DNA from 3 places in the Nesterenkonia lutea genome. Region 2 is predicted to be linked to each of the others. Evidence: riboswitches for the same ligand, from Rfam matches in the RefSeq annotation. Region 2 holds a riboswitch; each other region holds the start of a gene.
The links. A riboswitch is a leader RNA that binds a small molecule or an ion and turns the genes downstream of it on or off. The one in region 2 is predicted to bind S-adenosylmethionine.
Positions count from the first base shown of each region.

Region 1 (4,273 bases), 210 kb from region 2:
AGCTTGTTCGCCTGATGGTCCAGATAGGACTCCACCTGGTAGCGGCCGCGGCGCCGTCGGCTCCAGCCGAAGGGATCTTCTGCGCCCTGGGCAGCCCGGCCGAATCGTGCGCCCAGCTCCGCCTCGGCGCGGTACGTGATGTGGGCGATCCGTCGGGCGAGTCCGAGCCCCGACTGCGGGGCAGGTCCACCGTAGTAGTCGCCCCCGCAGAAATGCGGATCGTTCTCCACCGCCAGCACCTGGGCCTGGCCGAAGGCGATCTGCTCGGCAGTCGACGCCGCACCGCAGGCGAAGACCGCCACGCCGTCGACCATCTCCGGGTACGTGGCGGCCCATTCCAGCGCGCGGGCGCCTCCCATGGATCCACCGATCACCGTGTGAAACTTCTGGATGCCCAGGGCTTCAGCCAGCCGGGCTTCCAGGTGCACGGAATCGCGAATCGTCACGAAGGGGAATCGGGAGCCATAGGGCTTCCCCTCGGGATCCAGGGAGGCGGGTCCGGTGGAGCCGTAGCAGCCGCCGACCATCGCCGGAGCGATGACGAACCAGCGCTGGGTGTCGATCGGGCGTCCCGGGCCCAGCAGGCCCTCCCACCAGCCGATGGAAGGATCTGCCGGGGTGGAGGCGACATGGGAGTCCCCGGTCAGGGCGTGCGCCACGAGGACCGCATTGCTGCCGTCCTCTTCGAGCGTGCCCCAGGTCTCGTAGGCGATGGTGACTTCGGGAAGCTGCCCACCTGTCTCAAATGTGTACGCTCCGACATCGACCGTCTTCAGCGCACCCGCGGGCCTGTCCCCAAAGTCATTCAGCACCCGATCACCCTAACCTCAGACCGCTGCTGCGGCTTCTTGCTTCGTCACATTGTCCGCACTCTGGTCCTGCTCAGAAGAGTCCTGGTCAGCGGCCTGGATCGTTGCCGCCTTCTCCAGTCCCTGGGCGAGATCGGCGATGATGTCGTCGATGTGTTCCAGGCCCACCGAGAGCCGGACCAGACCGGGCTTGACCCCGGCGGCATGCTGTTCGGCGGGGCTGAGCTGCCGGTGGGTGGTCGAGGCCGGGTGGATGGCCAGGGAGCGCACGTCACCGACATTGGCCACCAGCGAGTGCAGCTCGAGCGCGTCGACCAGCGTCTGGCCCGCACGGGCCTGCGTCTCGTCGTCGTCGCCGGCTCCACCGGCGAGCTCGAAGGCCAGCACCGCGCCGGTGCCTCGGGGCAGGTACTTCTGCGCGCGTTCGTAGCAGGGGCTCGAGGGCAGCCCGGAGTAGTAGACCCGCTTCACCGCATCATGAGCCTCCAGGTACTCGGCGACCTTCTGCGCGTTGGCGACGTGGCGCTCGATCCGCAGCGAGAGGGTCTCCAGGCCCAGGTTGATCTCGAAGGCGTTGTGCGGGGACAGTGCGGGGCCGAGGTCGCGCAGCAGCTGCACGCGGGCCTTGAGGATGAAGGAGAGGTTGACCCCGAAGATCCCCTCGGCGCCGAGATCCCGGCCGAAGACGAGCCCGTGGTAGCTCTCGTCCGGAGTGCTGAACCCGGGAAAGCGATCTGGGTGGGCGAAGTAGTCGAAGCGTCCGGAGTCCACGATCACTCCGGCGATGGCGGTGCCGTGGCCGCCGAGGAACTTCGTGGCCGAGTGGACGACGACGTCGGCCCCGAAGTCGATCGGCTTGATCAGGTACGGGGTGGTCAGCGTGGAGTCGATGATCAGCGGCGCGCCATGTTCATGGGCGACCGAGGCCACCCCCTCGATGTCCAGCACGTCTCCGCGCGGATTGGCCACGGACTCCCCGAAGAAGGCCACGGTGTTCTCCCGCGTGGCGGCGCGCCATGACTCCAGGTCATCGGGATCCTCCACGAAGGTCACCTCGATGCCGAACTTCGGCAGCGTGTGCTTGAAGAGGTTCTGCGTGCCGCCGTAGAGCGTCGGGGAGGCGACGATGTGGCTTCCGGATTCCGCGATGTTCAGCAGGGCCAGGGAGGTGGCGGCCTGTCCCGAGCCGACGGCCAGCGCTCCGACTCCGCCCTCGAGGGCGGCGATCTTGTCCTCGATCGCCTGGACCGTGGGGTTGCCGATGCGGGAGTAGATCGGGGCGATCTCTTCGAGTCCGAAGCGGCGTGCTGCGGCCGCCGTGTCCGGGAAGACGAAGGAGGTGGTCTGCTGGATCGGCAGCGCCCGTGCTCCGGTGACGGGGTCGGGGGCGACTCCGGCGTGGATCTGCTGGGTCTCGAACTGCCAGGTGCTGTTGTCGTTGCTCAAGGGATTCTCCGTTCAATGCGGTCCGAGGCGGAGCCGCGCATGAACGTCGCTGCCAGCTGCGAGAGCTTCTGGCGCTGAATCCTGTACGGCCCTGTCCTGAGGACTGGTGTAAGGGCCCGCACTGGTGTGTGGCCCGCGCTTGCCACGTCGATCACTGAGTCACGTGATCGCCGCAGCCAGGTCGTCACCCGGGGCACCCCACCGCGAACTGGAGGGTTGTCGGCCAGCAAACCGGGGTTTTGCGCTGGCACTCTTGACCTAGGGACAAGTCTGCATCGCGGAACGCCCCGGCGCAAGTGGGCCGCAGCGGTTGAGCGCAAGTGCGTCGCGACAGTTCAGCGCCAGTGCGCCGCGACAGCCGAGTGCAGCAGCACCGCGGCAGGTGGACGGATTCCGCTCGCCTAGACTCGGCCCCATGAGCGCCTCCGTCCACCATGTCCTGACAGTCCTGCGCGACTCTTTCACGCACCACGCCCTGAGCACCGAGGCCGGAGAGCTCGAGTCCCACGCGGTGGACAAGGGGCCGCTCGAGCATTGGCAGGTGCATGCTCCGCTCGCCGTCGTCTTCGCGGAATCGGCGCAGGACGTGCAGAAGCTGGTGCGCCTCTCCGCCGAGCATGGCTTCCCGGTCATCACCCGCGGGGCGGGGACCTCCGTCTCCGGCGGCGCCAACACCACTGCCGGCTCCGTGGTGCTGAACCTGACCCGCATGAACCGGATCCTTGCGATGCGGGCAGAGGACGAGGTCGCCGTGGTCGAACCGGGCGTGATCAACGCGGACCTGAACACCGCGGCGGCCGAGCATGGGTTGATGTATGCCCCCGACCCGGCCAGCTATCGCACGTCCACCATCGGCGGCAATGTCGCCACCAATGCCGGCGGGCTGCGCTGCGCCAAATATGGGGTGACCCGAGATTCGGTGCTGGCCCTGGATGTGGTGCTCGCCGACGGCACGCTGATCCACACCGGCCAGGCCACTTTCAAAGGGGTGGCCGGTTACGACCTGACCAGCCTCTTCGTCGGCTCCGAGGGGACCCTGGGGATCGTCGTGGGCGTCACCGTGCGGCTGCGACACCTGAGCCGACACACCGAGACCATCGCCGCCTTCTTCGGCGAGCTGACCACCGCCGCCCAGGGCGTGCTCGACATCGGCAGGGCCCGAGTCCAGCCCGCGATCACCGAGCTGCTGGACCACCGGACCATGTTGGCCCTGGATGAGGCGCAGGGTTCGGACCTGGCTCAGCGCGGCAACACCCTGCTGCTGATCCAGACCGACGGTCACGGTGCGAGCATCGAGGCGGAGATCATCCGCAAGGTTCTCAGCGGGCTCGGCGCCGAGGTCAGCGCTCCGGGGTCCACCGAATCTGAGCGGCTGATCGAGCTGCGCCGGCACGCCCGTGGGGACGGGATCGTCACCGAGGTCCGGGTGGGCGAGGATGTCGCGGTCCCGCGCTCGAGGCTGGTGGACTATATCCGCGCGATCGAAGATCTTGCTGAGGAGCACCAGGTCCAGCTGAAGGTCGTCGCCCACGCGGGGGACGGGAACCTGCACCCCACCTTCAGCGTCCCCAGCTCCGAGATCGAACCTCTGGCCGGTCCAGAACCGAGCGCGCAGGACCGCGAGAGCGACGACGACGGCGCCTCGTCCCAGACGGTCTCAGCCTTGTCCCGACTGCATGCCGCCCTGGACGGCTCCGTGCGGATCGCCCTGGAGATGGGCGGGACGATCACCGGCGAGCACGGCATCGGCACCTATAAGCTGCGCTGGCTGAGCTGGGAACAGTCAGCCGAGGTCATCGAGCTCCAGCGCAGCATCAAAAACGTCTTTGACCCTGACCATCGGCTCAACCCGGGGCGCGCGATCCTGTGACCGGTGCCGGCCCGGCGGGCTCCGCCGGCCCGTTTCAAGCCGCCGGTCCAGCCAGCACTGCCCGGGCGGCGGCATCGGCATCTGCCAGCGTGCGCGCGGAGGATTCGGCGTCTCCGCCGGCCTCTGCGGCGATGGCAGTCCCCCACTG
Region 1 is NZ_JADBED010000001.1:2,017,660-2,021,932, forward strand. It holds gene metX (homoserine O-acetyltransferase MetX) at 1-812, opposite strand, end outside; gene H4W27_RS09235 (O-acetylhomoserine aminocarboxypropyltransferase/cysteine synthase family protein) at 828-2,255, opposite strand; SAM riboswitch class IV at 2,386-2,514, opposite strand; gene H4W27_RS09240 (FAD-binding oxidoreductase) at 2,671-4,125, shown strand; gene H4W27_RS09245 (FAD/NAD(P)-binding protein) at 4,160-4,273, opposite strand, start outside.
Region 1: it holds a riboswitch for S-adenosylmethionine, as region 2 does, so the genes downstream of both, H4W27_RS09235 (O-acetylhomoserine aminocarboxypropyltransferase/cysteine synthase family protein) here and H4W27_RS10160 (ABC transporter ATP-binding protein) in region 2, are expected to answer to the same signal.

Region 2 (4,273 bases):
CGTGACCGAAGCGATCCACGAATCGCTGCATGAACTGGCCGTGGAGGCCGTGGCCGCCGTGCCGGGGCTCAACGCGGCCGCCGTCGACCTCGAGATCCCCGACCTGGGGTCTGCCGACGGAGCCTTCGTCCGGGCAGTTCTGCCTGACGCAGACATCAGTCCCGCGCACTTCCCCGCCTACGGCGACTCCCGTGACGTCGCAGGGGCCATCGCTGAGGAGATCCTGCTTCGTGCATCACGATAATCTGAGCCCCATGAGAGTGGAGACCCAGCCCGGGCAGACCGAGGCCGACCGGCGAGCTCGCCCAGCACTTGAGCTCGACGCGGAGCCGCAGGCCCTCGAGACGTTCATCGCCGAGCAGCTCGAACCGGCCTTCGATCAGCTGCACCGCTGGCAGAACATCATGGACCACGAGATGCTTCTCCACCGCGCCGCCCGGCGCAAGAAGATGACGATCACCAAGATCAACGATTCGAACGTCCTCTTCTTCCTCGCCGGGATGGTGGTCGGCGGGATGGACACTGTGGTGACCTCCCTCGTCAGCCACCAGGCCCGCCGAGTCTCCGCCTCCAAGGCCATGACGAAGAAGTACCTGCAGGCGGCCGAGGTCCCGACCCCCAGGGGCCGGGCGATCAATCCCACCGAGTTCAGCCGCGCCGTGCAGCATCTGAAGAAGTCCGGCGGGCCGGTGACGGTCAAACCCTCCGCTGGGCGCGCAGGCCGCGGCATCACCACCGCTGTGACCACGAAGGAGCAGCTGCGCCAGGCGTGGACCTCGGCGATGGCGGCACGCTCGGCCACCTCGAGCGCGCGGTACGTGATCATGGTGGAGGAGCACCGGCCCGGCCTGGACATCCGCGCCTATGTGGTCGGCGAGACGGTGGTCGCCGCCGTCGCCCGCGTCCCGTTCTACGTCATCGGCGACGGACTCAGCACTGTGGGAGAACTCGCCGCCGCGGAGCTCGAGCGGCGCCGGCCCAACGCTTACCTCTCCGCCCGGCAGCCCCGAGTCACCGACGCGTTCCTCGCTCCGATGGGGATCACGATGCAGACCGTTCCGGAGCGCGGCGCGCTGCAGCTCCTGACCCCGACGGCAGACACCGCTCGAGGCGGAGGGCTCGCCGTCGATGTCCTGGAGCTGCTCAGCGATGAGCTCCGAGACCTCGCCGCAGACGGGCTCCTGGCTGTTCCCGGCCTGGGCGCGGGGGCGGTGGACATGCTCGCACCGGATCTGGGAAGTGCGGCGGAGGCCGTGGTGCTGGACGTGAACCCCTATGCGAACCTCATGCAGTTCCACTACCCGGCCTATGGCACGGCTCGGCGGGTCAACGATCCGATCATCGACCAGCTGCTGCACCGCGCCTCGCGCTGACCGGCCGGGCACGACCACGCTCTTTGTGTCGTTTTGTCTCACCCAATGAAATCAATTTTGATCAGATTCTGGGCCTGTGCGTATCCTGGTGGACGTACCATCCCGAGCGGCCGAGAGATCTGGCTCGTCGACGCCGCAGCAACCCGGGTATGGGCACCTTGATCAGGTGCCTGTTCGCCGGGTGCTACCGCCAGGATCGATGGGAGTATTCCTCTGATGATTTCGCCTGCCTCCACCCTGACCGAGGACGACGTGACGGCACCCGGTGCTGCCACCGGCTCCAGTGCCCCCGCCTCCGGCTCCGGCGCGGCATCGACCGGCCGACCCGGCTACACCTCGCTCGATGTTCGACTCGACGGCGTCGGTCGCTCCTTCGGTGAGCACACCGTGCTGCGCGATGTCAGTCTCACCGTCGCTCCCGGCGAGGTGCTGGCCATCCTCGGGTCCTCGGGCTGCGGGAAGTCGACTCTGCTGCGCGCCGTCGGAGGTCTCGACACCGGCAGCACCGGTCAGATCCTGATCGACGGATCACCGGTGCAGCGCTATGACGAGCGCACCGCCGTCGGCTTCCAGGAGCCGCGCCTGCTGCCCTGGCGCTCGATCTATAAGAACGTGAGTCTCGGCCTGCCGCGCAGCCTGTCCAAGGCCGAGGGGCGCGAACGCGTGGATGAGCTGCTGGAACTGGTAGGGCTTCGCGACCGGGCCTCGCTGCGGCCGCGGGAGATCTCAGGGGGCATGGCCCAGCGCGCCTCACTGGCGCGGGCACTGGCTCGGCGTCCCGGCGTGCTGCTCCTCGATGAGCCCTTCGGCGCCCTGGACGCCCTCACGCGGCTGAAGATGCAGGACCTGCTGCTCGACCTCCATGCACAGACCGGCACCACTGTGCTGCTGGTCACCCACGACGTGGACGAGGCGCTCCAGCTCGCGGACCGGGTCCTGCTGCTCGGCCGGAATCCGCAGGATCCCGCAGCAGCCGAAGGTGCGACGATCGCGCGGCTGTTGGAAGTGCCGGGAACCCGCCCCCGAGACCGCGCCTCCGCAGAGCTCGCTGCCCTGCGCGGGGAGCTGTTCTCCGGCCTCGGCGTGGACTCCCACACCCACTGACCTCCGCACCGTCGCCGTCGCCGTCTGGAGCCTCTCCGCACGCCGAGGGCCGCAGGTCGATCCGAGCAGCCCGCCGGCCCGCCCTGGGGCGGATGCGCGCGGCGGCACCCCGCTCGCTGAAGCCCAACCCTGAACATAACCACTGAAGCTTCATCCGAAGCTGCACCGTTGAAGAACCGAAAGGCGCTCCATGCCCAGCACCACCGCTTCCCACTCGTTCGGCACTTCCCGCGGCTCGGCCACGAAGGCCGTCTCGGTCGCCGCCGCCGTCGCCCTGCTCGCCACCGCCTGCGGCAGCGATGGCGGCGAGGACGAGCAGCTCGAGACGCTGAACATCGACTTCGCCACCTACAACCCGCTGAGCCTGATCATCCTGGAGAACGGCTGGCTGGAGGAGGAGCTGGAGGAACTCGACGTGGACGTCAAATGGGTCCAGTCCCAGGGCTCGAACGTCGCCAATGAGAACCTCCGGGCCGAGAACATCCACGTGGGCTCCACCGCCGGATCCGCGGCGCTGCTCAACCGCGCGGTCGGCGCGGACACTCACACGATCATGATCGAGAATCAGCCTGAGTGGTCTGCCCTGGTCATCAACGAGGATTCGGACATCGAATCGGTGGAGGATCTCGAGGGTGCATCGATCGCGGCCACGCCGGCGACGGACCCCTACTTCTTCATGGCTCGCTCCCTGCAGGAGGCGGGACTCAGCGTGGACGACGTGGAGATCCAGGCCCTGCAGCATGCCGACGGACGCCAGGCGCTGGCCAACGGCGACGTCGACGCCTGGGCCGGCCTCGATCCCATCATGGCCGGAGCAGAGGCCGACGGCGCCGAGCTGCTCTACCGCAACGTCGACTTCAACACCTACTCGGTGGTCAACGCGACCGGTGACTTCGTGGAGAACCACCCCGACATCGCCCAGATCGTGGTCAACGTCTACGAGCAGGCGCGTGAATGGGCCACCGAGAACCCCGAGGGCACTGCAGAGATCCTCGCGGAGTACGCCGGGATCGAGCCGGAGATCGCCGAGGCCGTCATCACCGAGCGCACGAACTTCGACATCGATCCGGTGCCCGGCGATGACGTCTACGCCGCGATGGAGGCCGCCGGACCGTTCTTCGTGGAGAACGGCGACGTGGACAGCCAGGATGACGTGGACGAGGCGCTGGAGTCGCTGTTCCATCCCGAGTTCGCCGAGAACCGCGAAGCAACCGACGCCGAGGGCACCGAGGACGCCGCAGACGAGGCTGACATCGAGGAGACCGAAGAGTGACAGACACCCTCTACGTCACGGGTGCCTCGGTGCCCGATGCCACCCCGAAGCCCCCGAGACGCCGCAACCGGCTCACCAGGAAGGTGCCGGGAGGCGGACTGCTGATCGGCGCCGTCGTCCCGGTGCTGCTGCTGGGTCTGTGGTGGCTGGCCACCGATGTCACCGGCACCTTCAGCCAGGTGCAGCTGCCCGCACCGCAGGCGGTGTTCAGCGCCGGGCTGGGACTCTTCGAATCGGGCGAGCTCTTCGAGCACATGGCGATCTCTCTGCAGCGCGTGCTGCTGGGCTTCGCCATCGGCGCCGTCCTGGGACTGGCGCTGGGGGCGCTTCTGGGTCTCTCCTCCATCGCCGACGGCCTGCTGCATCCCACAGTGGGCGCGTTCCGGGCAGTGCCGTCCCTGGCCTGGGTGCCGCTGCTGCTGCTCTGGGTCGGCATCGATGAGGATTCAAAGGTCATCCTGATCGCCATCGGCGCGTTCTTCCCGGTGTTCACCGCGATCCACTCCGCGCTGCGCCATGTGGA
Region 2 is NZ_JADBED010000001.1:2,224,098-2,228,370, forward strand. It holds gene H4W27_RS10150 (hypothetical protein) at 1-244, shown strand, start outside; gene H4W27_RS10155 (ATP-binding protein) at 255-1,373, shown strand; SAM riboswitch class I at 1,468-1,579, shown strand; gene H4W27_RS10160 (ABC transporter ATP-binding protein) at 1,590-2,477, shown strand; gene H4W27_RS10165 (aliphatic sulfonate ABC transporter substrate-binding protein) at 2,668-3,750, shown strand; gene H4W27_RS10170 (ABC transporter permease) at 3,747-4,273, shown strand, end outside.

Region 3 (4,273 bases), 540 kb from region 2:
GTAGTCCTCATTGCGGGCGAACTCGAGGTACTGGCCGCTCTCCCAGGCCTGCACGGTGAAGGGACCCGAGCCGATGGGGGCTCTGCAGTTCTCCTCATCGCTGCGGGTCTCCAGTGCGGTGGGCGACTGAATGCCGAAATAGGACTGGGACAAGGTGGAGAGGAAGGGCGAGAACGGGGCGGAGAGCTGGATCTCGACGGTGTGCTCATCCACTGCGGTGGCTTCTTCATAGAAGCCGCCCAGGTGTGCGGCGGCGGTGCCGTTGCCGCCGTCGAGCCAGTAGTCGAAGTTGTGCGCCACGGCCTGGCCGTTGACGGGTGTGCCGTCGGTGAAGGAGACGTCTTCGCGCAGATCCAGCGTCCAGACCAGCTGATCCTCGGAGACCTCCCAGTCGGTGGCGAGCCAGGGGACGATCTCGCCCTCGTCATCCTGAGAGACGAGGGAGTCCAGGATCTGGCGCGCGGTGAAGTTCTCCTGGATCCACCCGCCGAAGACGCACTTGGGCTCTTGGAGGTGCCCGTATTCGATGATGCCGCCGGACTGGGGATCGTCAGTGGACTGCCGGTCCGCGACCTGTTCGGTGCTGACCAGGCCGGAGGTGCCGCTGCATGCGGTGAGTACGGCTGCGCTGAGGAGCGCTGCTGCACCCATGGGAAGTCTGGATCTCCACTTGTTTTTGGGTGCGTTCGGGGAGGGCGGGGTGGTCATGGTGCTCCTTCTCGGAGTGGTTCAGACGGGAGGAATGGTGGTGCGCGAGGCTCAGACGGTGGCGGGGACCGCGGCGAATGCTCCGCGGTAGCGGGCGCCCGGGTGGGTCTCGGGCAGCCGGTCGCGACCGAAGAGCTTCTGCCGCAGCGTGCCCGGGGTGTATTCGCGCTGGGCGAGGCCTCGCTCGCGCAGGACGGGCAGCACCTTGTCGGCGAACTCCTGGAAGGATCCGGGGATCACCCAGTTGACGACGTTCACGCCGTCCACGCCGGCGGCCTGCCACAGTTCCAGCTGATCGGCGATCTGCTCAGGCGTGCCGACGATCCGGTTGTTGCGGTTGGAGCGCCAGGCGATGTCGGCTACCAGAGGTTCACGGTCGGTGATCGTCTTGGACGCCCACTCGGTGAACCCACGCCGGGTGTTGGTCTGCACGTCCTTCAGCGGCGTCTCGGGTGGGTAGACGCGTCCGTCCGGGTCCACCAGGGCCGCGTGCGCGAGGTAGCCGTCCAGCGAGACGTATTCTTCGGCTTCCTTGAGCTTCCGCTGAGCTTCTTCCTCGGTGTCTCCGATGATGAAGCTCAGGCCCTGGAAGAACTTGATATCCCCCGCTGCGCGTCCGGCTTCCACGGCGCGAGCGCGGGTGTCCTCGATCTGGAACCTCGCCGCCTCTGCGTTCGGAGCCCCCAGGAAGACAGCTTCGGCGTTGCGGGCGGCGAAGTCGCGACCCGAGGCGGAAGAGCCGGCCTGGAAGAGGACGGGGGTGCGCTGCGGCGACGGCGAGGGAAGATGCGGGCCCTCCACCGAATAGCGTTCGCCCTGGTGGTAGATCTTGTGCACCTTGTCAGGGTCCGAGTACTGGGATCCCGCACGATCCTTGATCACTGCGTCGTCCTCCCAGGAGCCTTCCCAGAGCTTGTAGGTCACATCGACGTACTCATCGGCCCAGCGGTAGCGCTCGGAGTGCTCGGTGAGTCGAGGCATGCCGTAGTTGCGGGAGCCGTTGTCCTGCATCCCGGTGACGATGTTCCAGGCGATCCGACCCTTGGAGATGTGGTCCAGCGTGGAGATCTGCCGGGCGAACTGGAACGGATGCGACTGGAAGACGTTGGATGTGGTGGCCAGACCGATGTTCTCGGTCACCACGGCCAGGGCGCCCAGCAGCACGGTCGGATCGTTGGACGGGATCTGCAGCCCCTCGTTGAGGTACACCGAGTAGTCCGCGTCGGAGTCGCCGTAGTGGCCCGAGACATCGGCGAAGAACATCGCGTCGAACTTCGCCTCCTCCAGGATCTTGGCCAGGTTGATCCAGGTGTCCACGTCGGTGAACTCCGTCTGCTGCGCATCCTCGCGGCGCCACTGGCCGTGGTGGATGTGACTGTTCGTGTTCATCACGAAGGCATTGAAGTGCAGCGGGGCGCGTGCCGGAGTCTGCTCGGGCATGAAGTGTCCACGTCTCTCTCTGACCGTGGCGCTCCTGGGCCGCTCCGCTGAGAGAGCTGCCGCAGGGGCACCGTACTTGCCCGGGACGGTGTTGACACCGGGCCGAATCATCACCTGGAGCACCCCACTACGGTGAGAGGGTTGCTGTCCGGACAGCCAGGGCTGTCGTCCGGATCTCGTGATTCTGTAGCTCAGCCTAGAGAGTGATCCGCCTGATCACAAGTGGTGAACATAGTTGTTAACATAAAGTGACACATTGCATCATCTTTCGACACAGGGACTCTCCTCTGCGGCTCCACGACCGCGCGAATCGCGCCCACCTGCTCCGGCGGTTCGAAGAGGATCTCGACCCCCGCTGGCTCGTCAGAAACCCGATGTCAGACCACCTCGATTTAAACCTCAATGCTAGGCAGCTGCCACATGTGCGACTTCCCTTAACACCGCCACTTCACCTAGGTTCGAACATATATAGGGCAACAGTCGACAACGGAGTGATGCGCGTGAGCCTGTCCAACACCGATCCGTCACAGTTCAAACACACAGCAGATCCTGAGCAGAATACTCCGCTCTACGGCGCCACGCTGGGCCAAGCCGTGCGGCGGTTCTTCGGCAAGTACGCGCATTTCAAGGGGTACGCCTCGCGCAGCGAATACTGGTGGGTACAGCTCTTCACGAACGTCGTCAGCGGGCTGATCGCGATCCCCTACCTGCGCACATATGATCCTGCGCTGGGCTACTTCGACCTGACTCAGGGCACCGGAAACGTCGAGGGACTCGTCCTCATGAGCGCGCTCGCGGCTTTCATCTGGGGCGTCGTGACGGTCCTTCCGATGCTTGCCCTTAGCTGGCGAAGGCTGCACGACGCAGGACTCCCAGGACCTATGTACTTCCTGTGGCTGATCCCCTTCATCGGCCCGATCATCGTGCTGGTCCTGATGATCCTGCCGACTCGGCCTGAGAAGCACATCCATGCCTGGGAGTACCCGACGGAACCATCGGCCGAGGCACAGAATGTAGGACGTCCCCTCCCCTAGGCTCTCTTCTTCGTCAGTGCGGCCTCACGATTCCAGCAGCCGCTTCCGTTCGGTCTCCACGTCATAGTCCGCCGCGGGCCAGCGCAGGTTCAGATCCGCGAACGCCGCGATGAGCAGCTCCTGCACCGCCAGTCGGGAGTACCACTTGCGGTCTGCGCCGATCACATGCCAGGGCGCGTGGTCGGCGTCGGTGGCTTCCAGCAGATACGCGTGGATCGACTGGTAGAGGGAGAACTGAGCGCGGGAATCGGCGTCGGAGGGGTCGTACTTCCAGTGCTTCTCCTCGCGGTCCAGCCGGGAGATCAGCCGATCCAGCTGCTCCTCCGGGGAGACATGCAGCATGACCTTGATGATCACGAACCCCTGACGAACCAGTTCAAGCTCGAAGAGCTTCAGCGCCTCAGTGCGGCGCTCCAGCTCCTCCGTGCTCTCGCTGCCGGTGATGGTGGGAACCAGCACGTCCTCGTAGTGCGAGCGGTCAAAGACTCCCACATGCCCTGGCCGCGGGAGCCTGCGGATCACGCGCTCCAGGTAGTGCTCGCCGTTCTCCTCGGGGGTGGGCTTGCCGAACCCGGCCACCTCCACGCCCATGGGGTCCATGGAGCTGACCACCTGCTTGACCACTCCACCTTTGCCGGCGGCATCCATGCCCTGCAGGATCAGCAGCACGCGCGGTCCGCGGGCCAGGCCGCTGAGGGCGCTCTCCACCTCGGGAGAGAACAGCTCCTCGCGGCGGGCCTTCTCCTGCGGGGAGCGGCGCGGCACCCGGGCGGCGATCGCCTTGGCCACCTCCCGCTGCTCGGCCTCCGGGGCGGAGACCACGTGGGCCCACATGAGCTCCTGCAGATCAGCCAGCATCTCGGCGCGTTCGGCGAGCGCGTCCTCGCCGTCGTCCTTCTTGCCCTTGAAGCCCACCTTCTTGCGAGTCGGTGCGTCGGGGAGGCTGAACGGGGAGGCGAACTGGCTGACCCGCCAGAGGCTGCGGGGGTCGCCCTCGAACGGGGTCTTCTTCGCACCCTTGGGCCCCCGCACACCGGTCAGCGAAACATCGAGAGGGGCGGGGTTCTGATCATTCTTGGGCAAGGCGTCTC
Region 3 is NZ_JADBED010000001.1:1,688,555-1,692,827, forward strand. It holds gene H4W27_RS07715 (ABC transporter substrate-binding protein) at 1-651, opposite strand, end outside; gene H4W27_RS07720 (LLM class flavin-dependent oxidoreductase) at 760-2,148, opposite strand; SAM riboswitch class IV at 2,216-2,332, opposite strand; gene H4W27_RS07725 (DUF805 domain-containing protein) at 2,649-3,182, shown strand; gene H4W27_RS07730 (PPK2 family polyphosphate kinase) at 3,207-4,265, opposite strand.
Region 3: it holds a riboswitch for S-adenosylmethionine, as region 2 does, so the genes downstream of both, H4W27_RS07720 (LLM class flavin-dependent oxidoreductase) here and H4W27_RS10160 (ABC transporter ATP-binding protein) in region 2, are expected to answer to the same signal.